2 linked regions of the Dongshaea marina genome follow. The protein of the gene in region 1 binds, or shares a complex with, the protein of each later gene. Links are inferred from orthologs where the notes say so. Each region holds a gene or a part of one and is shown on either strand. Other genes may lie near its edges.

Evidence for each region.
Region 2: the proteins of accC (region 1) and accD are in contact, whole or in part, in a solved structure (PDB 8UXZ), measured with the Escherichia coli proteins. The link is inferred for Dongshaea marina from one-to-one orthologs.

What each region holds. Positions count from the first base shown.
Region 1 is NZ_CP028897.1:3,962,055-3,977,088, reverse strand. What follows is about bases 5,651-8,627. They hold accC (acetyl-CoA carboxylase biotin carboxylase subunit), read left to right. Parts: upstream 5,651-6,457; coding sequence 6,458-7,798; downstream 7,799-8,627. Other genes in these bases: DB847_RS18565 (helix-turn-helix transcriptional regulator), read left to right, coding at 7,912-8,627; accB (acetyl-CoA carboxylase biotin carboxyl carrier protein), read left to right, coding at 6,000-6,446. Also shown: dnaE (DNA polymerase III subunit alpha), read left to right, coding at 1-788; accA (acetyl-CoA carboxylase carboxyl transferase subunit alpha), read left to right, coding at 807-1,763; DB847_RS18600 (substrate-binding periplasmic protein), read left to right, coding at 2,362-3,117; DB847_RS18595 (substrate-binding periplasmic protein), read left to right, coding at 3,206-3,964; DB847_RS18590 (diguanylate cyclase domain-containing protein), read right to left, coding at 4,022-4,885; more of DB847_RS18565, read left to right, coding at 8,628-8,703; DB847_RS18560 (AtuA-related protein), read right to left, coding at 8,803-9,264; DB847_RS18555 (acyclic terpene utilization AtuA family protein), read right to left, coding at 9,261-10,589; DB847_RS18550 (LysR family transcriptional regulator), read left to right, coding at 10,761-11,096; DB847_RS18545 (LysR substrate-binding domain-containing protein), read left to right, coding at 11,090-11,515; DB847_RS24535 (hypothetical protein), read left to right, coding at 11,527-11,670; DB847_RS18540 (thiamine pyrophosphate-dependent enzyme), read right to left, coding at 11,855-12,244; DB847_RS18535 (thiamine pyrophosphate-binding protein), read right to left, coding at 12,229-13,506; DB847_RS18530 (amino acid ABC transporter ATP-binding protein), read right to left, coding at 13,859-14,590; DB847_RS18525 (amino acid ABC transporter permease), read right to left, coding at 14,611-15,034. UniProt on the Escherichia coli protein: This protein is a component of the acetyl coenzyme A carboxylase complex; first, biotin carboxylase catalyzes the carboxylation of the carrier protein and then the transcarboxylase transfers the carboxyl group to form malonyl-CoA.
Region 2 is NZ_CP028897.1:3,301,703-3,316,554, reverse strand. The notes cover bases 4,251-7,045. They hold accD (acetyl-CoA carboxylase, carboxyltransferase subunit beta), read left to right. Parts: upstream 4,251-5,095; coding sequence 5,096-5,995; downstream 5,996-7,045. Other genes in these bases: truA (tRNA pseudouridine(38-40) synthase TruA), read left to right, coding at 4,251-4,962. Also shown: DB847_RS15550 (aspartate-semialdehyde dehydrogenase), read left to right, coding at 1-95; DB847_RS15545 (FimV/HubP family polar landmark protein), read left to right, coding at 441-4,073; more of truA, read left to right, coding at 4,177-4,250; DB847_RS15525 (SPOR domain-containing protein), read left to right, coding at 7,254-7,790; IS21-like element helper ATPase IstB, read right to left, coding at 8,891-9,646; istA (IS21 family transposase), read right to left, coding at 9,656-11,203; DB847_RS15500 (TusE/DsrC/DsvC family sulfur relay protein), read right to left, coding at 12,295-12,624; YccS family putative transporter, read right to left, coding at 12,656-14,815.

The sequences.
Region 1 (15,034 bases):
TGCGGGCAACCCTGGATGAGGCGATGCAGGCGGCGGCTCAACATAACCATGCCCGCAGCTTTGGTCAGACCGACATGTTTGGCGTGCTTACCGAGGAGCCGGAGGCGATCGAACGGGCTTTTGCCAATATTGCTCCCTGGCCGGAGCAGACTTGGTTGGAGGGGGAGCGCGACACCCTGGGGCTCTATCTGACCGGGCATCCGATCAATCAATATTTAAGTGAGCTCAAGCGATATACCACCGCCAGGCTGTCCGAGATCCAGCCCGGAGGTCGTGATAAAATCAGCACAGTGGCCGGACTGGTGTTATCATGCCGAGTCATGATGACCAAGCGCGGGAGTCGCATGGGGATACTTACCCTGGACGATCGCTCCGGTCGACTGGACGTGACGCTATTTTCAGATACACTCGAGCGTTACGAGCCAATGTTGCAAAAAGATCGCATTTTGGTGATCAGCGGGCAAGTAAGCTTTGACGATTTTTCCGGCGGCATTAAAATGAGTGCCCGCGAAGTGATGGATGTGGTCGAAGCTCGAGAGAAATACGCCCGTGCATTGCGGATAGAACTGGATAGCCGGCGGCTTGATGAGCCGCTGCTGTATCGGCTGCGCGAGGTCCTGGAGCCTCAGCGCGGTGGGGTCTGTGCATTAGATGTTGGCTATCAGACCGAAATTGCCAGAGCCAATCTGAGATTTGGCGCCGAATGGCGGATCACTCCGACCGATGAGTTGATCGACAATTTACGCGTCCTGTTGGGAGCCGACAGGGTGAAACTGATTTTTGACTAGTGAGGTACAGGCATCGTTATGGGTCTGAACTTTTTAGATTTTGAACAACCGATTGCTGAGCTGCAGGCTCAGATCGAAGAGCTGAAGCATGTCAGCGACGGACAAACCCTGGAAATCGATCTGCATGAGGAGATCGCTAAGCTGGAGCAAAAGCGTGATGAGCTGACCAAGAAATTGTTCAGCAATCTCGGAGCCTGGCAGATTTCCCAGCTGGCACGCCATCCGGAGCGCCCCTATACCCTGGACTACATCCAGCAGATCTTCACCGATTTTGATGAGCTGGCGGGCGATCGTGCCTACGCAGACGACAAGGCGATTGTCGGCGGCATTGCGCGTCTTGAGGGACGCCCCGTGATGGTGATCGGCCAGCAGAAGGGCCGGACCACCAAGGAGAAGATCAGCCGTAATTTCGGTATGCCTGCACCCGAAGGCTATCGCAAGGCGCTACGCCTGATGGAGATGGCCGAGCGTTTCAATATGCCAATCATCACCTTCATCGATACTCCGGGAGCCTACCCGGGTATCGGCGCCGAAGAGCGCGGTCAGAGTGAAGCGATTGCTCAGAATCTTAAGGTGATGGCACGTCTTAAGGTTCCTGTGATCTGTACCGTGATCGGTGAGGGTGGCTCAGGCGGAGCTTTGGCGATCGGTGTGGGTGACCGGGTTAACATGTTGCAGTACTCAACTTACTCGGTGATCTCTCCTGAGGGTTGTGCCTCTATCCTGTGGAAAAACGCCGAGAAGGCTTCCCAGGCCGCCGAGGCGATGGGGATCACTGCGCCTCGTCTCAAGGAGCTGGGTCTTATCGATGCGGTGATTGAAGAGCCTATGGGTGGTGCCCACCGTGATCAGGAGCAGATGGCAAATCGTCTGCGTAATCAGCTGCTGCACGATCTCGATGAGCTGCGTCCGCTGACCACAGAGCAATTGCTGGATCAGCGTTATAAGCGCTTTACCGGATTTGGCTACTGCTAATTGCTGAGTGTCGGCTGACACTCAATGCAGCTTAAAACCCCTGACCGCTAACCCGGTGAGGGGTTTTTTATGGGCTATGGTTTGCTATTTCGTACCAGAGGCACATAGTCCAGCCGCGGATGCTGCACATGGAGGTGCGAATGTAGCGATAGTCATGGGTGTAGTTACTCTCGGAGTAACGTAACGTGAGGTAAGGATACCAAGCAGGGAGAGATTATCAGGGATGGTAATCGACGATAGCTACCTGCGGCTAGCTGGTTTATGGCTTCGCCATATAGCCGTATTCGCCCGGCAGTCGAGTTACTTTGGTATCGCTCAAAGTAACCAAAGGCTCGCTGCGCGCGATGAGTCCCTCCATCGAGCTACGCGATTCGGCGTCCTGCCTCAATAGCTCGAAATATCAAGATTCTTTCAAGGCTACCTGTATAGTTGAGTCGAAGATAGGGAGTTAAATCCCCGTGAGCGAGCGTTGCGGAGAGATCATGGCGCGGAGATTCATAAGGGGAATGCGGGTCTTCTGATGGCTCTGTCGGGAGTTCCCGGCAGGCTTGCAGCTCAACTATGCTAAACATGAGGCTGAAAAATATGGGACACAGGGATGAGATCTATTTTGATCGGGGGCTTTTTCTTAGGGCTACTCTGGGCCCCTGGAGCTCAGGCGGATGGAACTGTGCGTTTAGCCAGTGGTGAGTACCCTCCCTACCTTTCTGATTCACTGCCCCATGATGGTTTGATATCGCATATAGTAACCTCCGCTTTTGCCACTCAGGGGGTGAAAGTCAAATATGGTTACTTTCCCTGGAAGAGAACAGCGTTACTGGTAAAAATGGGTCACTGGGATGGCTCACCGGGTTGGCTCTGGAGTGAAGATAGGGCTGAGGATTACTGGTTCAGTGAGCCAGTCATTATCGGTAAGGGCGTTTTTTTCTTTCTCAAGGATAGCCCTGCTAAAAATTTTGAGTGGCAAAGCTATGCCGATCTGAAAGGGCTGAAGGTAGGCACAACCCTGGGTTATCACTATGGAGAGGCGTTTCATCAGGCTCAAAGAGATGGAATGATCCAGGTTTCGGCTCGACAAACAAACTTAGATAATTTCCTGCGATTACTGGATGGAAAAATTGACCTTTTTCCTCTGGATAAATGTGTTGGCCTGTATGTTTTGCATAAGAATCTTCCGGGAAGGGTCGATCTCTTTGGCTATGCCAGTAAGCCGATGAATACCGATGAATATCGGGTGATTTTTCCCAAGGTTAAACAGAGTAGTAAGGCTTTGCTGGCGACGTTTAACCAGGGGCTGAAGCAGCTGGACCTGGATAGCTCGATCAAGCATTTTGACCGCTATGATTGCCTGTAGCGCCCGAGGCTGGCCGTCGCCTCTATGTGCCTGATATGGCAGGCTACAATTACCCTAGGGTAAAAAGGGAAGGTTCGGGAGTGAATCTATGTTGAGACCTTACTATCCCATACTCCTGATTCTTGGATTTCTCGGGGCCTTGCTTCCCCGGTTATCCTACTCAGCGGATTCTGTGCTGCTGCTGCTCACCGAGGAGTGGCGCCCCTATAATTATCGTCAGGGCGATCGCATTATCGGGATCGGCACAGAGCTGGTGGAAGCGACACTCAAGCGAGCCAAAGTCCCCTACAAACTAAAGATGCTGACCTGGAAGGGTGCCTATGAGCAAACTCTCAGGCGCCCTAATACCCTGCTCTATACCACGAGCCGCACCGAAAAGCGTGAAAAGCTATTCCACTGGATTGGCCCCCTGTTTCCGAAAAGGCACTATCTCTACAAGCTGAGTAGTCGGCAGGATATCCGGATCAAGAAGTTTGATGATCTCAAAAAATATCGGCTCGGTGTGATCCAGGGAGGGTCGACCCAGGAATACCTTGAATCAAAGGGGTTGGTTGAGGGGATAAACTTCTTTACGGTGAGAAAGTCTCAGCAGAACCTCGATAAGCTATTTCGTGGGCGGGTCGATCTGATCCCGGGGGCAGATGTCGAGTTCATTTTGCAGATGCGCGAAACCGACCACGATTTCGGGCAGATCCAAAAGGCGTTTCTCCTGATTGAGCAAGGGGGCTTTTATATCGCGGCGAATCTTGAGACCCCGGAGCCTCTGATCCAAAAGCTGCAGAAGGCGCTGGATCAGCTTTTGGCGGAGGGAGTCAGAGAGAAAATCATCGTCAAATATAGTCAGTGATTCCCCAGGGAGGTTCAGCTCCTATAGAAAAGGGGGGAAGAAGATCCCCCTTTCTGGTTATTTAAGGCTATTGAGCCCCTCTTCGGCTTGCAGATAAAGAGTTTCGTCATCCTGGCCGCTGCTCCAGATGCTGGCACCGATAATCGGGCGAATATGATACCTGGAGAGTGTCGGGTAATGACTAAGCTGATTATGGATCCGCTCGCTGAGGTTGATGCTGCTCTCCTGGCTGGCCGGAGACATCAATAGCGCAAATCTGTCTTCGCTAAGCTGATACAGCTGATCGCTTCTGCGGGCCGTCTTTAGCATCAGTTCAATGAACTCCGTCAGGATCTGCTCTATGGTCGATAGCGTGAGATCGCTATCAATGTTGGCGATCCCATCAAGCTGTATCAGCATCAGGCATAACCCCTGATTGGTGCGCTGATTGCGATGAATGGCCTGAGATAGTGCCTTGTTAAATTCGCTATCATGCCCGGGAGAGATAAGCTCAGGGGTCCAAGTTGAAAGATTGGCTTTCTCAAGCCTCAGGTAGAGCCTCAGGGGAACGACGATAAAATTTTGAAGTTGCATCAGGACCCGCTGTTGATAGGGAGTTAATTTATTGCGAAATCCATATTTAAGCTGTCCCACCGGGAGGCCTTTGGGATCCTGGAGCTTTAGCACCAGTTCATGAACGGTACCTGAGGTATTCAGAAGCTCAATCTCAAGATCCTGGCAGGAGTAGCTCAGGCTACTGATGGGCAACATGTTGCCGACCCATTGCGCAAACTGCTGCAACATCTGCTCCAGGGTATCCTGAGAGCCAAGCTGCTCAAGCATTTCCAGTTTTTGTACCAGGCTCAGGCCGGGAACGCCTCCAAACAGAGGGGTACGGCTTTCGGCTTGAGGTGAGTGACGGCCAATAGGAGTTTGATTCACGGTGATACCTCGATAGTCCGCATCAATTGAGAGAGTTACTGCAATTTGCTTGCCACCAATCTCTGGTGACTGACTGAGCTATCTGGAGCTGGTTCGCAATTGAAAGGGGACCAGGACTCCCAACCAAAATTCAGAGGCGCTTTTTCGCAGCCGGATTCCACCAATAGGGAGGTACAGAAAGTAACAAGCAGCGCTGCTGCATGCATATAAGCCTGCATAGCAATCAGCTCTGTCCCCTTATCCATTCATTAATGAAGATATATTCTGTTTTGACTCTTGCGTAGCCATCCTGCTGGAGGAGGGGCTATTAGTGACACTTGCCAGCCAGGGGCTCCTTAAGCGGCAAAGGGCTTAGATCTTTAGCCATTTCTTGGTTATAATCCAGCCAGTTTAACCCGTTCGAGCTCTTCTTTGACCCTTAAGGCACTGTCTCTCCCCCCGGCTTCCAATCAAGCTTCATTTAGCACTAAAATGAAAAAATCAACGAATGTGCTGCCAAATTCTGCGATATACGGATATAATCAACAAAACTGAGCTTTTGAGCACATTTTTGGCTGTCAGAGTCGTTTACAATCACTCGTCAGCCTTATTTTTAAAGATAGCTGCATGATTAGCGAGGATGGTTGCACAATGGCCCATAAATATCGAATCTTATTGCTTAACGGACCCAATTTAAACCTTCTGGGGCGGCGTGAGCCCGGTATCTATGGTGCTCAGACACTCAATGAGATTGTCGGTCAGCTGGAGACCCTCAGTGATGAGCTGGGAGTCTCTCTGTCTCATCTGCAGTCAAATGCAGAGGCAGAGCTGTTGGACTGTGTCCATCAGGCGATGGGACAGCAGGATTTCATTATTATCAATCCGGCGGCATTTACTCATACCAGTGTTGCGTTGCGTGATGCACTACTCGGTGTCGACATTCCTTTTATTGAGGTGCATTTGTCGAATGTTCATGCGCGGGAGCCCTTCCGCCATCACTCATATCTTTCTGATATTGCTCAGGGGTTATTTGTGGGCTGGGGGCTGACGGCTATCAATTTGCACTGCAAGCTGCAGTTCGTTATCTGCAACGGGCTCGCTGAAACAGACCTAAATTAGCTAAAGAGAATTCGTAATGGATATTAGGAAAATCAAGAAACTGATTGAACTGGTTGAAGAATCTGGCATCTGTGAGCTGGAGATCGCTGAGGGAGAGGAGTCCGTACGTATCAGCCGTGCCATGGCTCCTGTTGCTGCTGCGGCTCCTGCACCTGTGACTGTTGCTGCGGCACCCGCTGCCCCTGTAGCGGCTGCACCATCTGTTGAAGAGCAGACCCCGGTCGTTGAAGGGCATATGCTGCGCTCACCTATGGTTGGAACCTTCTACCGTGCTCCAAGTCCTGGTGCGAAGACCTTTGTTGAAGTAGGTCAGCAGGTCAGTGTCGGAGATACCTTGTGCATCGTTGAAGCGATGAAGATGATGAACCAGATCGAAGCTGACAAAGCGGGTGTCGTGAAGGCGATCCTGGTTGATGATTGTCAGCCGGTTGAGTTTGATGAGCCTCTGTTTATCATTGAGTAAGGGTCCGCTGCATGTTGGATAAAATTGTAATTGCCAACCGCGGCGAGATCGCGCTGCGGATCCTGCGCGCCTGTAAAGAGCTTGGGATCAAGACGGTCGCGGTTCATTCCACTGCCGATCGCCATCTTAAGCACGTTCTGCTGGCGGATGAATCTATCTGTATCGGTCCTGCGGCTGCGACAGATTCCTATCTGAATATCCCTTCCCTGATTGCTGCCGCAGAGGTTACTGATGCAGTTGCGATTCACCCGGGATATGGCTTCCTGGCTGAAAATGCCGACTTTGCAGACCAGGTTGAAAACTCAGGTTTTATCTTCATCGGGCCGCGTGGCGACACCATCCGCCTGATGGGGGACAAGGTCTCGGCCATCGAGGCGATGCGTAAGGCCGGTGTTCCCTGCGTTCCCGGATCCGATGGCCCGATCGGTGATGACGCCGAGAAAAACAAGGCGATCGCCAAGCGTATCGGTTATCCGGTGATCATCAAGGCTTCCGGTGGTGGTGGTGGTCGCGGCATGCGTGTTGTTCGCTCTGAGGACGAACTGCAAAGCTCCGCAGAGCTGACCCGTGCCGAAGCCAAGGCTGCCTTTGGTAATGACATGGTTTACATGGAGAAATTCCTGGAAAATCCACGTCATATTGAGATCCAGGTTCTGGCCGATGGTCAGGGCAATGCGATCCACCTGGCGGAGCGTGATTGCTCGATGCAGCGTCGTCACCAAAAGGTGGTGGAGGAAGCGCCTGCACCGGGAGTGACCGAAGAGATGCGCCGCCAGATTGGTGAGCGCTGCTGCCGCGCCTGTCTGGAGATCGGCTATCGTGGTGCCGGTACCTTTGAGTTCCTGTATGAGAATGGTGAGTTCTTCTTCATCGAGATGAACACCCGTATCCAGGTTGAGCACCCTGTCTCTGAGCTGATCACCGGAGTGGATCTGGTGAAAGAGCAGCTGCGGATCGCCGCTGGCCAGCCTTTGTCGATCACCCAGGATGACATCAAGGTTCGTGGTCATGCTATTGAGTGCCGGATCAACGCTGAAGATCCAGAAACCTTCATCCCGTCTCCGGGTAAGATTGAGTTCTTCCATGCGCCGGGTGGTCTGGGGGTTCGCTGGGATTCTCACATCTATAGCGGCTATACGGTTCCTCCCTATTATGACTCTATGATTGGTAAGCTCATCACCTATGGTGAGAACCGGGATGTGGCGATTGCCAGAATGCGCCATGCCCTGGATGAGCTGGTGGTCGATGGTATCCGTTGCAACGTTGAATTGCACAAAGAGATCATGGCCGATGAGAACTTCCAGCATGGTGGGACTAACATCCACTATCTGGAGAAGAAGCTGGGCCTCTAATAAGCCAACAGCTATCTGATAAAAGGGCCGTTACGGCCCTTTTTTAATGGGTTTTTTCAGATGAGCCAGGATCACCCTCTCTTGGAGGGAGCATACCGTCAGTCAATATCCGGGTGAGGCAGGGGAGAGCTTATCCCGGGCAGGTAAGTGAAATGATAGAGAACAGAGACCAGGATTTTTTGAATCGATTCATTGAATCGACCCGGGTAATTTCTGATGGACTACCTAAGCTAATCGTTGGGATCAAAGATAAAAATCTGCTACATAAGTACTGCTCCAGGCACTACCTTGAACTGTTAAATGTAGATGCCAGTGAGATTATCGGGAAAAAGCATATCAAGAACTATAGGGGAACCCGGGCCAGCCATATGATTCTCAGGGACGATGCGGCTCTCATCGCTCACAGGAGAGAGACAACCCACCTACTGATAGTCAGGTTAAATAATGCACTCAAACCTCGGGTAATTATTAAATCCCCGATCATCAATCCAGAAACTGAAAATGTCGTCGGAATCATCTATAGAGGATTTGACTATGCATCGGCAAACATCAACCGGGATATTGTTAGCATTGAACATGCTAGGGATGATACCTGCGAATTAAACCGCCCAGAGCTTGAGCGAAATCTGACCAGAAGAGAGAAGCAGGTCATCTTCTTCTTTCTCGCTAATTTTACCAGTAATGATATTGCTAAGATCATTTCAGAGTTTGAAGGAAAACCCATAAGCAAGAGTACAGTGGATAGTATTTTTTCAAATCAGCTCTACGATAAATTTGAGGTACATAGCAGGCAGGCGCTGTATCAGAGGCTGGTGGAGAATGGATATGAGAAACTGATACCGCAAGAGTTGATAGAGTCTGGAGATATGCTGTTGCTTGCTTTGAAAAACTACCTTATTTACTGAATTCATCTCAATGGGTCAGGGTTTAGCATCACCGAGCACCGGTGATGCTGAAATATCCAGACGAGCTAAGTCATAGTAAGGGGATTAGCCATTATGAGTTCAGATCCTTCCTCTTGAGAGGAATTTTTTGGGGATCTGTACCTGCTTACAACGCAGATACTCAGCCACATTTTTACCCAGGCAGTCATATGAACCAGTGCTCGCGGCTCCCTTTCCAAGCAGACAACGATTCAGGAAGTGAACAGCATAGATATTTGCAAATTCGACCCGCTCAATGACGCCGCCGATATCATCATCTCCCAGTAACTCGCGGATCTTCTCTATGGTCAGGAAGCTTCTCAGCCACTGCCACTCGTCAGCATGGCGCACAAAGAAGCCAACATTCGAGTTGGTAAATTTATCTCCTGAGCGGGCAAAGACGATGCTTCCAAGAGGGGCCTCGATGGTGTCGCCATATCCGGAGGGATCAAACTCTTCATCCGGGTCGCTGGAGTCCTGAATGATCTCTTGAGTGAGCCGGGCCGGAGCAATCTGGATCACTTCTCCGCTATCGAGAGTCACCCGGTGGCGTAATTCATGGATATCCAGCAGAGTTGGCCAGTATTCAATAAACTCCCGGGGTGGGTTAAGCGAAAGTCATAGTTACAGGTGGCCCCGGGATAGGTCTGCATGGTGTTGTTGAGCAGGACATACAGGAAGTTTTCCGGGCTCAGGGTCTCTTTATCATTCGCCTGAGCAAAAACCCGCAGATGCACAGTTGCCTCGTTCTGGTTGGTTGGGTTGTCTGCAACAGAGCCATAGGTATCAAAGCGTAGCTGGCGAAATCTACTCTGATCCAGGTATTTCATCGCCTGATCCCTGAAGAGAGCGACTTTCTCCTTGATATCCAGGCCCGTCATATACCAATGCATCTCAGCGGCATAACCACCTATGGTACTGATCCCGATCTTCGCTGTATTAGGTGGCGCGATCCCCTTGATGCCGCAAACCTCGACCCGGTTATCTCCCTGACTTTCAATCTGTATATCGGTCAATACTGCGGTCACATCCGGGTTCACATAGTAGCGTCCCTGAAGCTCATAGACCAACTGAGTAATCACAGTTTCCTTGTTGACCAGGCCATCGGAATGCTCACCTTTTGTGATGACGCTTGTCCCATCCCGGGAGATCTCAGCAATGGGGTAACCAACAGAGGTTAACTTTCCGGCCTGCTTAAAGCCGGGGAAGTTTCCGCCGGTAACATAATTGCTGCACTCAATGAGGTGTCCTGCGACCAGAGAGCCAGCCAATGCATCAAAATCATCTTGTTGCCACCGGTGCCACCAGGCGGCAACGGCAATCACCGGGGCTGCATCCGTGACCCGGCCGGTAATAACGATATCTGCTCCCCGGTTCAGGGCCTCAACGATACCCCAGCCTCCAAGGTAAGCATTTGCCGCTATGGGTTGGCAACCAAGGGTTGAGAAGGGCTTGCCGTTATCCAGATTATTAAACGCATATCCTTTTTCCTGAAGATCACTCAGCTGATGCATGATGTCATCACCCTCCACATAAGCGACAGATAGTTCATATCCCTCTTCACGAATCATCTGCTTAATCAGACTGGCCAATGATTGTGGGTTAAGACCACCGGCATTGCTGATAACTTTTATTTTCCGCTCAGCAACCTCTTTGATTGCCAGCCTCAGGCACTCGATAAAAATCAGCTCATAACCTTTGGTTGAGTCTGCCTTTTTCTCCTGAGCAAGACGCGCCAGGTTGATCTCTGATGGCCAATCACCAGTAATGGCATCGATCTCAGCCTCATCCACCAGAGATTTCATACTCTCTACACGGTCGAAGATCGAACCCGAAACATTCGCAACTCTTACAGGGGTAGTTTTCATCATATACTCCTCATGACTCATAGGATTTGTTTTGTCTGGAGTAACAGTACGCCTCGCGGTGAGGGCTGTAACTAGCGTTTAAGTGCTATGAGGAGTGCTGGATTTCGGGTGAGCAGAGCATCCTGTCAGTGCTATATTAGGGTCACAATTGTTGCGGCATGATTGAGAAAGATGCTGAAATCCCTTGATTCTCTTCGTTATTTTATTGCGGTGGTTAAGCTTGGAAGTTTCTCTGCTGCGGCAGAAAAGCTGGATACATCCGTTTCCTCTATCTCACGTCATGTGCAGTTACTGGAAAAGGAGCTACAGGTTCCTCTGCTGATCCGCCACACCCGACGTTTATCCCTGACGGAGACCGGCAAACTGGTTTTTGAGCAGGGGCAGGAGGTCTGTACCCAGCTTGATACTCTGGGTGAGTCCATAGTGCTGCGCCATCAACAGGTCAGAGGGACCGTTCGGATCAGTGCCCCCTATGGTTTGGATCCCACGCGATCGCTCCTTTGTTAGCAGATATCAATAAGCGCTGGCCTCAGCTGAGCATCTACCTGAATTACGGAGATGAAAACCTGGACCCCTATGGCGATGATTACGATCTCTATGTTCGGATGGCAACTGCCAGCGATTCCTCTTTGATTGCCCGCCCTCTGTCAGCCGTGGAGTACTGGCTATGCGCAAGCCCCGACTACCTGCAACAAGCGGCGTCGATTGAGGAGCCAGCAGATCTGGCTCAGCATAAATTGCTGGAGCAGAGATTTCGCCAGGGGATCGACTGCTGGCGTTTTACCCATATTGAATCTGATCGCCATGAGCGACTCGATCTCTCTTCGGCCTGGTTTAGCACTAACAGTGCCCCCTCTTTACTGCAAGTCGCCATAGATGGAGGGGGATCGTTGCCCTGCCGCGCCAGTTGTTGGTATCCGAGGTAGAGCGCGGGGCTTTGGTTCGTATTCTGCAGTCCTACCGGATCAGCCCCTTTCAGGAGAATGCCCAGCTCTATCTTATCTATACCCGGGGCAAAACCCTTGAGCCTAAGATTAAGGTTGTGGTCGAGAGCATCATCGAATCCCTCGGAGGGGGATAATGCGGCTAGAGCTGCATCGCTGAATTTCCCTGACCACAGATTAAGGATGGTCTGGGCTTGAATCAGCAAGAGCTTACTACTTGAAGGCGGTTGAGCAATAGAAAGAAAAGGCCCCAGCATGAACCGGAACCTTGGAAAGGACAGTGAATCAGGCAAAAGCTGAGTCACTGTCGGTGAGCAGGGATTAATCAAAGCGCAGTGATTCACCGACCTCTTTCATTACCTTGCCACCATCTCCCTGAGGCAGCATCACCTCAATCAGCTGGAATGCTCTGTCTTTGCGCATCTCAATGAAAGCCTCGCCCAGCTCGCCATAGTTGGTAACCCGGATGCCATCCCGTGAGCTTCCCATCGCACGTTGCATCAAAGAGAAGTTCCAGGACGCGATATCGTTGTAGGGGTAGTTATCTAAGATCGCCCGCTCAATCTCGTAGCCATTGTTGTTTAACACCAGCATCTTGAGGTTTGCCTGATGACGAATGGCGCTGGAGATCACCTGTGGTACCTCCTGCAATGAGCCATCGCCAATCAGCAGCAGCACAGTTTTATCAGGGTTGGCTAATGCGGCGCCCAGAGCTGAGCCTGCACTCTGACCAATTGAAGCCCAGAAGGCTGCGTTATCATAGCTAGCCCCTCAGGCAGTAGCAGGCCACAACCACTAAATAGCGCAGTTCCTGCCTCAACCACTATGTGATCTTCCGATTGAATTGCGGTAGAGAGCATCTCAAAGAAGCCATCGACACTCAGTGATTCCTGCATCGGACGGTTAAACTGACCTGCATAGGCTTGCATCTGCTCCGCTTGTGGATGAGTTCTGTCATTATTGACTCCCAGCACCTGTTGCAGTAGGTTAATCGACTCGATCATTGGGATCTTTTCAAAACGCTCACCACCGATCTCCAGGGCGTTTTCATGCACGATTACTGTCTTCGCTGCCGGCATCTCAACACTGCCACAGATCGATTGAATATCGGTTAGCCAGCAACCTAAATTGATATAGAGGTCGCTCTCGTTAAAGAAATCCTGGAACTCAATTGCTGAGGCTACGCCTAGATAGGTGCCACAGAACTGAGGATGGCGCTCAGAGAACAGCCCCTTATCGGTGAGCAGGGTGGTAAATGGCAGACCGGTTTCATCCAGAAGTTGCTGCGCTTCTTTCTCAAGCTTGAGGCGCTTGAGTAGGAAACCCGGGATCAGCAAGCGGTTAGGCTTGTCTGAAATAAACTGCGTTAGGGCTGATTTTGCCTGCTGCACAGAGCGAGGATCGCTGGTTTCAACGACAGATAGCAGGGGCTCAGGTGCGCGGCAAGGCTTGGCACCAATATCAACGGGCACCTCGATAAAACAGGGTTCGCTGTAGGTCGCGCTATAGGTCAGCAGGCTGTCGATGATGTCCGGTGCGGTTTCAGGATCCAGCAGCACTTCGGCACGGCCATTGGTGATCACCTTAAAGGCTTCACGGTTTTTATACAGCTCGCCGCCAATTGAGTGGTGCACCAGCTCCCGCTTCGCGTAAAGATGAGAGGGGAGCCCGCCGGAGATATGAATCACGCCGACCTTCTCTGCGGCGCTGGAGGCGGTCGCATTAAATGCACTCAGGCTGCCGACCGCTGTGGTGGTGATGAAGGCTGCAACACCGTGTTGGCGGGCCATACCATCGCCGATGTAACCGGCGTTCTGCTCGTTTTCACAACCGATAAACTCAATACCGCTCTCATATCCCTGGTCCATCAAAGGCAGGATCACATCACCCGGGATGCCTGGAACCTTGGTGATTCCAAGAGATTTTACCTGATGCCACAGATATTCACCGACCGTCCAATTTGACTGATTCATATTATTCACCTCTTAAATTGATAACTGAAAAATAATTTGCCAACTCCGGATTTGAGGTGGCGTTGAAAACTGATGGGTGAATTATAGGCAGGGGCTGTTTATTGATTAACTAGCAAAGCAAGAAAACACTTTCCCGATTTATGGGAAAATAAAGATACTCCTATTTGGAGTCATAGATGAAGAGGTCTTTGATTATGCTCAGTTTCAGGCCGGAGTCTTTGGGCTTGTCTGCTGAATCAGTAGAGCGGGAGCAAGGGTGATCACTCTATCCTGAAGAAATATGAGATTCACAATACAGGCATGAGGCAGGGGATGGTGAAGGAGACAATCTTCTCCTTCGACCTGAGAGCGATTAAAGGAACTTACTAAGAAACGCTTTGGTGCGCTGGTGCTGAGGTTTGTTAAACAGCTCAGCCGGTGGGCCCTGCTCGACAATTTTCCCGCCCTCCATGAAGATCACCTTGTCTGCCACCTCCCTGGCAAATTGCATCTCGTGGGTGACCACTATCATGGTTTGCTTTTGTTCGGCCAGTTTTTTCATCAGCTCCAGCACCTCATCGACCCACTCGGGATCCAGGGCCGAGGTCGGCTCATCAAACAGGATCACCGAGCTGTGTGCCGCCATCGCCCGGCCAATGCCGATCCGCTGCTGCTGACCTCCCGATAGGGCACTTGGGTACTGATCTTTTTTATCCTCAAGACCGATCTCCTTTAAGATCGCCAGCGCCTGTTGCTTGGCCTGAGTCTTAGATTGCTTCCAAACCGTGATGAGCCCCTCGGTGATATTCTGCAGCGCCGTTTTGTTGGCAAACAGTGCATAATTTTGGAACACAAAGCTACTCTTGCGCCTTAGGGCGACCACCTCTTTGTTACTGTGTTTGGCCGCATCGATGCTGAGATCATCTATGCTGATCTTCCCCTGGTCAGGAGTCTCCAGGAAATTCAGGCAGCGTAGCAGGGTGGATTTTCCGGTCCCCGAGGGGCCGATAATCACCACTATCTCCCCCTGCTGCACCTCAAAGCTGATTTCATCGAGCACCCGGTTGTCGCCGAAGCTCTTGGTTAAATTGCTTACCTGGATCATAGTGATTTACCCCCTTGATATTAGTGAGCCTGGTAGGCGCGGTTAAGATAGCGCTCCAGCAAGTGTTGCAGCTGGGTAAAGAACATCACCACCAACCAGTAAATGAGTGCCACCACGACAAAGCTTTCAAAAAACTTGAAGCTGGAGGAGGCTTCCATCTGAGCCTTGGACATCATCTCGGCCACTCCCAGGGTAAAAGCCAGCGAGGTACTCTTGATCATATCGATAAAATAATTCATCAAAGAGGGAGTCGCGACCCGGGCAGCCTGGGGCAGGATGATCCTCTGCATACTTTGCAGACGGGTCATCCCGATACTCAGGGCAGCCTCGCTCTGGCTCCTGTCGATCCCCAGGATCGCGGCGCGGATGCTCTCGGCCATGTAGGCTGCAAAGTGTAGTGACAGGCCTAAGATTGCGGCGCTAAAGGCATCCATCCCGACAAAT
Region 2 (14,852 bases), 660 kb from region 1 along the record:
TGAGCCTGTGGGTGGTAGCGGATAATATCCGAAAAGGAGCGGCCACCAACGCCATTCAGATTGCCGAGGAGCTGGTGAAGCATTACTGGCACTAGAGTCGTCTCCCAACCATGGAGTCAATACTGTAACAAATCACGGGCTTTGCATGTGGGCTCCCAATGCCGATTATCATTTCAGAGGAACCTGGCCTGTTCGGGCAGTACCGCACTGAAGTGGTGACCCGGTTCAGAACAGCTCTAAGTGGCACATTATTGGCATTAAAACAAGAGGCGCTTTGCGCCTCTTGCTATTTTTTGGGCGGAGAAATGTAAATCAAATCAGTTTTTTCCTAAACTTTAGCAAGATAGCAGCGTTTTTTGCTGTGGGCTGAGCCAACCCATATTGGAAGTCGGTAAGTTGGCACGGGATCAGGACTCTGACAGCTCAATGAAGGAAGGGTTATGGGATCTACACACAAATGGCTGGTACTTGTCTGTTTACTGATGGTCTTCTTACAGGGGACTGCCAGTGCAGCATCGGATGATCAGTACCAAAGTGATCAGTTCTATGTTGAGCTGGTTGGTCCTTCCGGCGAGGCTTTGCCGCTGGCTGAACAGAACAAGGCTCAGGCCTCTCTTCCCGAAAGCTACGGGCCGATTCTAAAAACGGACACCCTCTGGTCACTAGCGACCCGTTTTCGTCCTGACACATCTGTAACCATTTATCAGGTGATGCAGGGGATCTTCGATAAAAATCCTCAGGCCTTTGAGCAGGGCCACATCAACCACCTGATACTGGGCAGTACACTGAAATTACCATCTAGGGCTGAGATCAGCAGGCTTGATAGCAAAGCGGCGCGGAGCTGGTTCCTGCAGGAGCGCCAGGCTAAATTTGAATATGCTCCCATAAAGCAGCCAAAAGCTAAGCCTGCACCTGTATCTGAAAAACCAAAGCCTGATCCTAAGCCCGAACCTAAACCTGAACCTGTGCAAGCCACTAAGGTAAAGCCTGCACCAAAGGTGGTGACAGCCTCTGAGGCTGAAGCCACCAAGGTGGACCCTGAAGCAGCCCCCGCAGTTGTGGAGCCTCCCAAGCCTGCGGTCGATTCCAAATTGGTGAAGGAGCTCAAGGGGCAGGTTGAAGAATCTAACCAGCAGCTCGAGATGATGGCGGAGGGGCACCATCGCCTCAAGCTGCGAATCCAGAAACTCAATGCTGAAATCGATCGCCTCAAGGGTCAACTTGGAGAGCAGGATGAGCTGAAGAAACAGCTGCAATTGATAGAAGCCCAGTTGGTGCAGCAGCAACAGCAGCTCCTTGAACAGCAACAGCAGCAACAGGAAAAGGGCTGGTTCGATGATTTTGCTGGCTCCTGGTTGAACCTGGTGTTACTGATTGTCTTCCCTGTACTGATCGTGCTGCTGATTGTGAGCTTCTGGCTCAGAATGCGTGCCAAGCGAGAGCTTGAGAATCAGGAAAAGGATATGGCCGAATCCACAACCATGTTGATGGATGAGGATAATGATGAACTCTCCAGCTTGCTTGCTGATGATGGGGAAGTTCCGGATCTTACTGCTGACGATGATCTCTCTTTGACACAGGACGATGAGCTACCTGAAGAACCTGCTGAGCCAGCGGAAGAGGTCTTTGCCGATGAGGAAGAGGCCGAGGAGGTCTTTGCTGATACAGATGAGTCGGAGCAGCTTGAATCCCCGGATCTTGTTCCATCTGATGCCCCTGAGGGCGAGAGTAAGGCTGTCCCGGATGGTTTTAGCGAAGAGGACTTTGAGCTTGAGCAAACGGATGTCTCTTTCGATGGAGAAACCGAAGACCCGGCCGCCTCGGTGGATGAACAGGAGGAGCTTGAGGTTAGTTGGGATGAAGAGGAGTCTGCAGATGTCGAGAGTTCCGAGGAGTCTGAGCTGGATTTAAGCGATCTCGAAGCTGAGTTAGAATCACCATCTGAGGATGAAGTGCCACCGGCCGGGGATCTTGATCTGAGTGAGCTTGAAGAGCCTGACGTGGAGGATGACTCGCCGGAAAAGCCTGAAGAGTCGGCTGCGGTCGACTTAAGTGATCTGGAAGAGCCGGATCTGGAGGTCGATCTCACCTCCGAAGTTGAGGAATTATCAGAGCCCGATCTGGATTTGAGTGAATTTGAGCTTCCGGACGAAGCTGACGAAGCGATTGAGGAGCCCGAAGCACCGGCAGAGCCCGATCTGGATCTGAGTGAATTTGAGCTTCCGGAAGAAGCAGACCAAGTGATTGAGGAGCCTGAAGCACCGGCAGAGCCCGAGACAGACCTGAGTGAGTTTGAGCTTCCGGAGGAAGCAGATGAAGCGATTGAGGAGCCTGAAGCACCGGCAGAGCCCGAGACGGACCTGAGTGAGTTTGAGCTTCCGGACGAAGCTGACGAAGCGATTGAGGAGCCCGAAGCACCGGCAGAGCCCGATCTGGATCTGAGTGAATTTGAGCTTCCGGAAGAAGCGGACCAAGTGATTGAGGAGCCTGAAGCACCGGCAGAGCCCGAGACAGACCTGAGTGAGTTTGAGCTTCCGGAGGAAGCAGATGAAGCGATTGAGGAGCCTGAAGCACCGGCAGAGCCCGAGACGGACCTGAGTGAGTTTGAGCTTCCGGACGAAGCTGACGAAGCGATTGAGGAGCCCGAAGCACCGGCAGAGCCCGATCTGGATCTGAGTGAATTTGAGCTTCCGGAAGAAGCGGACCGAGTGATTGAGGAGCCTGAAGCACCGGCAGAGCCCGAGACAGACCTGAGTGAGTTTGAGCTTCCGGAGGAAGCAGATGAAGCGATTGAGGAGCCTGAAGCACCGGCAGAGCCCGAGACGGACCTGAGTGAGTTTGAGCTTCCGGAGGAAGCGGACCAAGTGATTGAGGAGCTCGAAGCGCCGGCTGAGCCCGAGACAGACCTGAGTGAGTTTGAGCTTCCGGAGGAAGCGGACGAAGCGATTGAGGAGCTCGAAGCGCCGGCAGAGCCCGAGACGGACCTGAGTGAGTTTGAGTTGCCGGAAGAGGTTCCCGAAGAGGAGGTTGAGGCTGCCCCCGAAGAGATAGCCGAGCCACAAGTGGACTTGGACGAGCTTGAGCTTCCGGAGGAGGTCTCCGAAGAGGAAGTTGAGGCTACCCCCGAAGAGATAGCCGAGCCACAAGTGGACTTGGACGAGCTTGAGCTTCCGGAGGAGGTCTCCGAAGAGGAAGTTGAGGCTACCCCCGAAGAGATAGCAGAGCCACAAGTGGACCTGAGTGAATTTGAGTTGCCGGAGGAGGTTTCCGAAGAGGAAGTTGAGGCCATTCCCGAAGAGATAGCCGAGCCACAAGCGGAGCTGCCTGAAGAGCTTGACGAAGAGCCTCGGGAGCTTGACGACTCAGAGTTAAGTCAGTTTGAGGGGATGGATGTCGCCTCGGCCGAGCAGGCACTGGTGGAGTCTGAGGATCCGAGTGCAAAAGCACTGTCCGATTTTGGCGCAGCATTTGATGAGTCGGTTGCTGTTGAGGAGTTAACTCAGTCAGTACCGGGGCGTGATCAGGCAGAGAGTCAGAAATTTGATGAGCTTGATGAGCTCCTTGCCGGCTCTGGCTCCGAACCTGAAATCGAGCCTGAGCTAGAGCCTGAGCCGGAACCCGAGCCAGAACCTGAGCCGGAACCTGAGCCGGAACCTGGGCCGGAGCCCGAGCCGGAGCCCGAGCCGGAGCCCGAGCCGGAACCTGAGCCGGAACCCGAGCCTGAGACTGAGCCGGAACCTGAGCCGGAACCTGAGCCGGAACCTGAGCCGGAACCTGAGCCGGAACCTGAGCCGGAACCCGAGCCGGAACCCGAGCCGGAATCTGAGCCGGAACTCGAACCCGAAGCTCAACCCGCTGTAGTCGAAGAGGAGGTGCCAGCGCCAGCTGCCCAAGGTGCATCGACTGATGAAGATGATGAGGAGGGAGGCTCAGATGCGAAACTGGATTTAGCCAGAGCTTATCTCGAGATTGATGATAAGGAGAGCGCAAAAGAGCTGCTTCAGGAGGTCCTTGATAAAGGGGATAACGCACAGAAGGCGACGGCACTAAAACTATTAAAGAATATTAATTAAGCTATTGCTTAAGGAAATTAAGCGGCGTGTTATCACGCCGCTTTTTTGTTGGGGAGGCTTTGCGTATAATCACCAGCTTTGGTTTTGATTTACGGGTTGGTTGATGCGAATAGCTCTTGGGATTGAGTACGATGGGACTCACTATTATGGCTGGCAACGTCAGCGAGAGGTGGCTTCTGTCCAGCAAGAGTTGGAGCAGGTGTTAACAAAAATAGCCTGCCATCGGGTTGATGTTCAATGTGCCGGGAGAACTGATGCCGGCGTTCATGCCACGGGCCAGGTGATTCATTTTGATACCGAGTCGGTTCGAAAAGATGCAGCCTGGACGCTGGGGGTCAACTCCAACCTGCCTAAAGATATTGCTGTGCGTTGGTGCAAGGTGGTGGATGAAGAGTTCCACGCCCGGTTTTCTGCAACAGCCCGCCGCTACCGTTATGTGATCTATAACCACAGGTTCCGTCCCGGAGTATTGAACTCAGGAGTGAGTCACTATCATCTGCCTTTGGATGCTGATTTGATGCATAAGGCAGGCCAGTATCTGTTGGGTGAAAATGATTTTAGTTCGTTTCGTGCGGTTCAGTGTCAATCCCGGACACCGTTTCGCAACGTGATGGAACTATCGGTGACGCGCCATGGTCCCTATATTGTATTGGATATTAAGGCGAATGCCTTCCTGCATCATATGGTTCGCAATATTACCGGGACCCTGCTGCAGGTCGGGATGGGTGAGCAGTCTCCACAATGGGTCAGGGATGTACTGGAGGCGAAAGATCGAGAAGCTGCTGGTGTGACGGCAAAGCCGGGAGGCTTGTATCTGGTTGAGGTCGATTATCCTCGACAGTTTTCATTGCCTGAGGTGCCTTGTGGTCCTTTATGGATGGCACCTTAGGTTAGGGCAGTGTTACGAAAATATAGTACACTCGCGTTCAATTATGGTTTAATTCTTTCCCGTGCTGTTCCGTTTCAGGTGTTCAGCTTCAGGTGCGAAGACCATTGATATCAGATAAAAGTGAAGGATTGTAATGAGTTGGCTTGAAAAACTTCTCCCGAAAAGCAAAGTGGTTGGAGATCGTAAGCGCAGCATTCCTGAGGGAGTGTGGACTAAGTGTTCCTCCTGTGATCAGGTGCTGTATCGCGCGGATCTGGAGCGTAACCTCGAAGTTTGTCCAAAATGCGATCATCACATGCGTATTAGTGCTCGTGCTCGTCTCGAAAAGTTCCTGGATCTGGATAATCGCAGTGAGCTGGCAGCCGAACTTGAGCCTCAGGATATCCTGAAATTCCGTGACTCCAAGAAGTATAAAGATCGTCTCTCCAGCGCCCAGAAGTCAACGGGTGAGAAAGATTCACTGATTGTGATGAAAGGGACACTCAAGGGGCTTCCTGTTGTTGCTTGTGCCTTTGATTTTGCCTTTATGGGTGGCTCCATGGGAACCGTGGTTGGCTCCCGCTTTGTTAAGGCCGTTGAGGCTGCAATCGCAGATCGCCGTGCCCTGATCTGCTTCTCTACCAGTGGTGGAGCCCGGATGCAGGAGGCCTTGTTCTCCCTGATGCAGATGGCAAAAACCAGTGCGGCACTGGCGAAGCTCAGTGAAGAGGGGCTGCCTTATATCTCGGTGATGACCGACCCAACCATGGGTGGGGTTTCAGCGAGTCTGGCGATGCTTGGGGATATCAATGTTGGTGAGCCCAAGGCGCTGATCGGTTTTGCCGGACCTCGGGTTATCGAGCAGACGGTTCGCGAGACACTTCCTGAAGGTTTCCAACGCAGTGAGTTTCTGCTGGAGCATGGAGCGATCGACATGATTGTTGATCGTCGTCAGATGCGCGATCGTCTGGCGGGTGTCCTGGCTAAGTTGATGAACCGCCATCTGATTGAGGATGTGATGCCGCGTGAGCTGACGGCAACGGTGTCTGATTGATGGAACAAACAGCCTGCGAAGTTCGTTCGCTGGATGATTGGCTGGGGTATCTTGAACGGATCCACCCAGCCGCGATTGAGCTGGGGTTAGACCGTGTTGGCACTGTAGCAGACAGGCTGGGTCTACGTCAGCAAACAGGCCATGTGATCACAGTGGGTGGAACCAATGGGAAGGGCTCAACCTGTGCCTTGCTCAGGGAGATCCTTGAGCAAGCCGGATATAGCGTAGGCACCTATAGTTCCCCTCATTTGGTTCGCTACAATGAACGGGTCACTCTCAACGGCAGCCCCGTCGATGACAGTGATTTCTGCCAGGCCTTTGGCGCCATCGAGCGTGCCAGAGGTGAGGTGAGCCTGAGCTACTTTGAGTTCGGCACTCTGGCAGCCCTGTGGTTGTTTAAGAAGTTCTCCCCGGATGTCATCTTATTGGAAGTTGGCCTGGGCGGGCGCTTAGATGCGACTAACATTGTTGATTCTAAGGTCGCGGCAATCACCTCGATTGCGCTGGATCACTGTGATTGGCTGGGTGACTCTCTTGAATCAATCGGCTTTGAGAAAGCCGGTATCTTTCGAAAGGGAGCGCCTGCGATCAGTGGCGAGCCGAACCCGCCTGAGAGTATCGCTCAAACGGCCAAAAGCTGTGAAGCCCTGCTTCTGCAGCGCGGGGCAGAGTTTGACTGTGAGTGTTTTGAGCGCAGCTGGAGCTACCGGGGGCCGGACTGGCAACTTTCGGACTTACCCTATCCGAATATCCCTTTGATAATGCAGTGACCGCCCTTGCTGTGTTAGAGCAGCTGGAGCTGGCAATAAGCCCTGAGCAGATCATGACGGGACTGAAATCGGTGCAGCTGAGCGGGCGTTTTCAGCAGATTAACTGTGCTCCCCGGGTAATTGTTGATGTGGCGCATAATCCTCATGCCGCAGCCTTGCTTGCAAAACGAATTGCCGAGCTCCCTGTTGAGGGGGCATGTCATGCCGTAGTTGGAATGCTGCATGATAAGGATATTGGTGGGACACTTAAAGAGATGATACCTCAGGTGGATCATTGGCATCTGGCATCACTGAGTGGCCCGCGAGCTGCAAGCTGTGATGAGCTGGCATCTTATCTTGGTCAGCAAGCCCATTATTGCCACGCAAGTGTTGAGAAGGCGTATCAATCTGCCTTAGTGCAGGCAAAGGATGAAGATCTGGTGATCGTTTTTGGTTCCTTTTTTACGGTAGCCGAGCTGTTGGCTAGGCGAAAATAGGGAGAGTACAGGATGTCGACACCGTTTCAAAACCGATTGGTTGGAGCGATTGTGGTGGTTGCTCTGGCTGTGATCATCCTGCCGGATCTGTTGAGTGGCCATCGCTCAGAGATCAAAGAGCAGTTTGTCACCATTCCAACAGCCCCGAAAACCCGTGAACTGTCCCTTAAAACTCCGGAGATTTCACAGCCGCAGAGCTCAGATAAACCGCAGGATACAGCCGCAGTGCAACCGGGTACGCCGCATGATACGCATAGTCCAGCAGCTAAAGCCCCGCAAGACAACCCCGCCTCTCAGTTTAAGGGAGACGCCTGGGTGATCCAGCTCGGGGTGTTCGGCAACCTGGATAATGCCAAAGCCCTGGTCGATAAGCTCAGAAAGCAGGGGTATCAGGCTCATGTCGCCAGGATTCAGGGGGAGAAAGAGTTAAGCCGGGTCTTTGTCGGTCCCGATCTTTCTAAAGATAAGCTGCAGCAGCAACTGGCGGGCCTTGATAAGCTGACGGGCCTTAAAGGACAACTGCTTCCCTTCCATCCTAAATCATCATAATTCCTGTGAGCCATCCTCCGTTGGAGGTGGCTCCGGCTTAGGTTTGAATTTTAAGCCTCAGCTTTCAGCTGTTCATGTATTTGCCGCTTTGCGGCAATCGTCGGTATCGCCCGACTGGCGAGTCACTTTTCTGCCGAGAAAAGTAACCAAAAGCTCTCTGCGCGTGATGAGTCCCTCCATCACGCTCCGAGGCTCGGCATCCCTGCCTCGAACAAGACTTGATGAATGAGGGAACTAAAAGGCACTTGGAACGCAACCGAGTTAATCGAAATATCCATCTTCAAAAATAATAATACTTTCTGGCGGTGAGTTGGGATTGTCATCGGAATTAGGGGCATACACTTCAACCCCTAATTTCAAGGAGGTTAAGCTGTCCGCTTCGACTTCCAGGTTCTTATCAACAGTAGACAATAATTTTTTACCACGGCAAAAGGTATGCTGAGTAGATCAACTCCCTGATACATTACAGCTGAGGGAGAAGAAACTTCTATCGCTTCGATAAGTCCTGGGCTTTTATAGTAAATAAAAACCCCAATCATCTCATAGTAATCGCAGGGCTCATGCGCCTGTGGACTTCTTTTGAAAGAGGTTGGAGCATCTTCCATACATGATCGAGCTTCATCGCGGGATATCCCTATAAGAAGTGGACCAGCCCCTTTGTTATTGTGTATATCATAATTCATCATCCATCCGAACTTATAGGCTTTATATTTACGTGTTTTCTGGCTCGATGCTTTGCTTAGCTCCTGATTTAGATTCTACAAAATCTAGATCAATTGTTAGCTTCTTACTTTATTAACCTGAGCTGCGCATAAGAGGGGAACTAAAAGCCCAAGCTGCGATCTGATCGTTTGTCCAGAACCATCAATCGCCAAGGAGCTTGGGCATGATCAATTTAGAAGCTATTTTCGTTGATGTCGATGATTTCTGTCAGGTCTTTCTACCCGCTTGGCAAAAACAGCAGATCTCCTTAGGTGTGAAGCAGCGGAACAGACCCTCTCGCCTGGTTGTCAGTGAAGTTGCGTATTATCGCGATGGCGATCACCGAATAATATGATGTCGATCACCTCAACATCCCGTCTCACAGACTGGGTTATTTTTTACCCTGAGTGATCGGCATCCGTCAACTCTGCGGTGATTTTTCTCATCGATTCTCCGCATAATTCTACACGGATCGCTCCATGAACCAGACGATCCAGGATCGCATCCGCATGGGTTGATTCACCGATCATTGTGTGCCAGTGCTCCAGCGGAAGCTGGCTGCCGATCAGTGTGGCTCCGTGACCATGGCGAGCATCGATTAACTCCAGTAGATCGCTACGCTGAAGCGCATTCAGCGACTCCAGTCCCCAGTCATCGAGGATCAGAAGCGGCGTGTTTCTCAACTGAACCATCAGCTTTCGATAGCTGCCATCAGCCTGAGCCAGCTGCAGTTGCTCCAGCAGCTCTTTAAACCGGAAGTAGCGAACCCCGAGTCCCTGCAGACAGAAGTGATGGCCCAGGGCGCAGGCCAGATAGGTTTTCCCGCACCCGGTCGCCCCGGTCAGGATCAGAGTCTGCCCCAGGCTAAGCCAGTATCCCTCTGCCAGTGAGCGGATCTGGGCTCTATGCAAGCCGCGATCACTTCGATAATCCAGTTGCTCCAGATTTGCCTGCAGCCGGAATCGGGCCTGCTTGATAAGGCGCTCGATCCGCCGCTGAGACCGATCCGTCAGCTCCTGCTCCAGCAGCAGGCTGAGTCGCTCTTCGAACCCGAGTTCCTGGTAGTGCCCGGGTTGCTGATGTTGCCTTTCCAGGGCATCCCGGATACCACTTAGTTTCAGCTCCCGAAGTTGCTGTTTGAGTTGTTCTGTCATCTTTGATCCTTAGTGATAGTAGCCTGAGCCACGGATATTGAGGTGAGTGAGCTCCGCCAGACGATCCGGCTGAGTTTCGGGCAGTGGCTGGCCATCCAGCCCCTTTTCCAGGATGGAGCGGATCCCTTTCTGATAGTAAACGCCCGTTCGGTCTGCTCGCTGGCAGGCCGCTTCTAAGCGGGGGCGTCCATATCGCTTTTCCAGGTTGAGGATCCCAAGGCTGGCCCGATATCCAAGCTCCGGGTGGGACTTTCGGTAGAGCAGCTGTTTGATCACCGCAAGCGTGGAGGGGCCTATCTCCTGAGCCCAGTTCAGAAAGCGTCCCGGGGTCCATTGCATCTGCTTTTGGTGTGCGACCGGCATATGATCGGGGTGGGTGGTTTGCCCTCCCTGCTGATAGCTGCGTGGATGTGTCGCGACACAGCGACCACCATGATAGATCCGTACCAGGTTGTCGCAGATATGCGCTTCAAGCTTGCGTTTGAGCAGGGTATAGGGAACCGAGTAGTAGTGCTTGTCGAGCTCGATGTGATAGTCGATATGAACCCGAACCGCCTTCACCCGGGTGAACTGATAGGGGTTTTGAGGCAGCGATTTGAGCACCGGTTTGTCTAGCAATTCAAACTGTGATTTACGGCTTCCCGGCAGCTTCTTGAACGGGCGATTGTTCAACTCGGTGAGCAGAGCCCCGATCCGCTGGTTTAGCTGAGCCAGACTGAAGAAGGTCTCATGGCGCAGTTTTGCCAGGATCCAGCGCTCAACGATCTGCACGCCCACCTCAGCCTTGGCTTTATCTTTGGGCTTGTAAGGACGGGCAGGAAGCACTGCAACACCATAGTGTGCAGCCAGCTGCTGATAGGTAGGATTGAGATCTGGCTCGTAGCGACACGCTCTACTGACTCCGCTTTTGAGATTATCCGGAACGATCATCTCTGGTACTCCCCCCAGAAATTCGAAGGCCCGTTTATGGCTCATCACCCAGTCTTCCAGCCCCTGACTCAAGGTTGCATCGGCGTAGGTGTAGCTGGATGCACCCATCACAGCGACAAAGATCTGAGCCCGACGCTCCTCCCCAGTCCTCGGATCCACGATGGGCACGGTTGGACCGCAGTAATCAACAAACAGTTTTTCACCGGCTTTATGGCTCTGACGCATTGAGGGAGACTGGCATTTACGCCACTCACGATAACGCATGCAGTAATGGTTATAGCTGTAGTGGTTCTTGGGATGTCGCTCAGCATACTCCTCCCACAGGAGTTGTAGCGTCATCCCTTTGCGTCTGAGCTCCTGATGGGCCACGGCCCAATCCGGCAGAGGAGGTGTCTGACGAACCGTGATCCGGGTCTCAAGGAACTCACGGCGCAGCCGCTCTTCATCCCACTCAGCAGGCAGAGGCCATTGGCATAGCCCCATCTGTTGGGCCCTTTTGCAGTAATTGGACACAGTCGACGGAGACACAGACAGGCTGCTTGCGATCTGGCGGTGACTCAGGCCGCCTTGGTACTTGAGTCTGAGGATCTCTTTGAGTTTTCGCATGGTGATATGCACCGTTGGCATGGCTGGCTCTCCGCTCGAGGTCAAACAGAGAGCATAGCCGGTTAAAAAAACACCTGCGAAACGGGAGTTGAAATGAATAACATTTCGGTCGGGACTGCATAATATTCATGCCGATCACCCAATAATATAAAACTCAAAAGTGATCGCCATCGATATTATTGAGCGATCGCGATCGATATTATTCAGTGATCGCTATCGATCTTATTGGGTGATCGCGATGGACCAAAAAACGCAGAAGTGATGACCATCGTCATCGCATTTCATCGCTTGGGCTTCCGAGACTTTAAATCCTATTATCTTCAGTTTGTCTGTAAGTACTGGAAAAGTGAGTTCCCCGGCCTGGTGAGTTACAGTCGGATGTTGAAATTGATGCAAGCGACCCTGATCCCTTTGTGCTCCTATCTCACCCACAGACAAGCAAAACCTACTGGGATTGCATTCGTCGACTCAACAAAACTTCAGGTTTGCCATAACCTTCGCATCCCTCGGCATCAAGTATTTGAAGGTGCAGCCAAGCGTGGCAAAGGAACCATGGGGTGGTTTTATGGATTTAAATTGCACCTTATTATCAATGATCAAGGTGGTGTTATCTCGGTCAAATTAACCCCAGCCAATGTTGATGACAGAACTCCTCTTCCTGAAATGTGCGAGCAGCTCTGGGGTTCACTCTATGGAGATAAAGGCTATATTTCAGGACCACTTGCAGAAGAGCTGGCAGACCAAGGGGTCACATTAATTACCAGCATCAGGAAGAATATGAAACCAAAGTTGATGCGGCTATGGGATAAGCTGATGCTTCGCAAACGCTTCATCATTGAAACCGTCTTTGATCAGCTGAAGAACATCTCTCAGATAGAACACTCACGGCATCGTAGCTGCGTCAGCTTTATGGTGAATCTCCTTGCTGGCCTCATTGCATATACCTTCCAGGAAAAGAAGCCGAGCATCCGAATGTCTCGGCTTGAAAAGGAAGCGCTTATGCAGATCTGAGGTTTATTACAGCTAAAGTTGGCGTGCAGTAGAAATCTAAAAGATCCGAGGGAGATAGCGATCTGGCCGAGTCTCCCAAGGCATTTACACTCAAGGTTGAGCTAAATACAGCGTACCGGCTTGGGGAGGCCGGCAATTTTAGTGGCCTGCTTGGCAGGTCCCTTTGGGAATAGCCGGTAAAGGTAACGGCTATTGCCTTTTTCTTCGCCGTACTCCTTACCCATAGCTTTGACCAGGGCGCGGATCGCCGGAGAGGAGTTGTACTCCAGATAGAAGCGGCGCACAAAGTGAATAACCTCCCAGTGATCTGAGGTTAGGCTGATCCCCTCCTGGGAAGCGATCTTCTCGGCAAGGGCCTCGCTCCACAACAGATGATCCAGCAGATAGCCCTGGGGATCGGTTGGGATCTCTTTTCCATCTATGTCTAACATGTGATAACTCTTGATTAGCCAAAGGGCGATCCTAGCGGCTTACCTCCATGGAGGCAAATTCAAGGTGTTCTGCCCCCAGGGTTTGGGCCAGCGCCAGGATCTTACGGGATTGATTTTCGATGAGCTGCAGCTGATAGCCGAATATATCCTGCTCGGTTTGAGACTGCTCAGCGATGATAGACTGGGTTTGGATCTGCTCTTGCTCGCCTGGATTGAGTGCCTGTACCGATGCCGCGGCTTGCTTGAGCATTATCTCGATACGATCTGCCTGGGCGCGTAGTAGCCCGGGGAGTGCTCGTGATTCAGGGTGAATGTGCACGGCCAGTGCGGCAATGTAGGAGAGCAGGGCATGGTTACTGACACTCAATCGGTAGCATAACTGAACCTCTTTCGGACAGGAGCCCGGTTCAATCAACATCTGTTGCCAGGCTTTGGCGACCTCGTTATCCGCCAGGTGGGCACGGTGGCTGCAGCTGTGCAGCCAGGCATTGCCATCGCGCATCACGGCGTGCAGATAACAGGCATTGGCGGTGAGGGAGTGACTGAGCAGCTTGGGGAGTTGACGCATTTGCCAGTCGGGCCATAGCAGGGTCACAACGGCAAAAGAGAGTAGCGAGCCGATGATGGTATCTGCGAGGCGCGGCAGCATGATCTGATAGCCTTCATTGCCCAGGATATTGAAGGCAAACACCACAAACAGGGTAATAAAGATCACCGCAATGCTGTAGTGGTTACGCAGTTGGGTGAAAAACAAAAAGGCACACAGGGCCATTATCACCAGCTGCAGCTGGATCGTCGGGGCGAAATAGAGCAGGGGAAGCCCGAGGATCAGACCGGTAACAGTACCACTCATGCGCTGCAGAAGCCGGGCTCGGGTAGCGCTATAACTGGGCTGGCAAACAAACAGGCAGGTCAGAAGGATCCAGTAGCCTTTCTCCAGATGGAACAGCTCAAGGATCCCGTATCCCGCCACCAGGCATAGTCCCATTCGAATGGCATGGCGAAACTGCAGAGAGTCGATGCTGAAATAGCGGCGGAGCAGCTTAAGAAGCGGCAGGGATGAGTCATGTGAGCGGATATCCCCCAGCTTGATCTCGAGTGGAGAGGTCTGCTCGCTTAGGGATTGGAATTGTTGCAGCCGCTGATTGATCTGCTCTAAGTTTCTCCAGAGTAACCGCAGGGGTTGATGCAGCTCACTAGGGTAGTCACCTTTTTGGTGGGCTAACTGGAGTTGATCGTCAAGTGCCGAAATTGCCCAGTTAAGGCCGGCAGAGTGTTGATAGGCCTGATGGGTCAGTATGGCGCGCCCCAGCTGATAGCAGGCTTCTCCCAGCTGGGTTAGGACTTCTTTAAAGCCAGCGATCAGGGCGGTTTTACTGGCCACTTCGTTGAGCCTGGCATAGGGATAATGGCTGGCAATTGCCCGCTCGTGGATCTCCAGCAACTTATTGTATTGCTCAATCAGAGCCAGAAACTCGGGATCGCGGCTTCGGCGCCGGCTTTTCAGGGTATCGAATAGCTCATGGCGGGCATGAACCAAAGGCACGTGCAGCTGGGCCAGGTTGTGGCGGATCTCCCGAACCTCCTGGGGCTCAATTGGGAAAAAACGGGATTTCTCACGCAGATAGTGGCTCAGGGTAAAGCAGAGCTGTGCCAGCTGTTCATGAACTGTCTTGTGAGGGAAAAACCACAACCAGAGTAGTGAGATCAATCCATACCAGAGCGCACCACTGGTCAGAAACAGCGGTTGAAACCATAGGTTAGGGGTTGTATGCATCCCAAGCATGGTATAGATGGCAACCAGCAGGGCGGCCAGAGAGATAGAGGCATAGCGTTTGCCCAGGGCACTCACCATCACAAAAATAAAGGTTGAGCTGAAAATGCCGAGCCCAAACAACCAGGGGTAGGGTTTAAGCAGCTCCACTGAAAAAGTGGCGAGCAGGAAGCAGCCAATGGTCATCGCCAGGTTTTTCAATCTCCCGCGAATGCTGCTATCGGTTTCGGCAATCGCGCCCGCAACAACTCCCAGGGAGAGAACAACAGATTCATTAAAGTGGCCGAATAGCAGGCCAGGGATCAGCACCCCAGCCAGTGCGATGAGTGATTTGAAAGCGAAAAATAACTGACTGTCCGTGACGGTACGACGAATGAGATGCTGCAGGGACAAGGGCGTCAACAACCGAGTAGCCAAATAATCGCCCATTATAGAGTAAATTGGTGATGAGAAA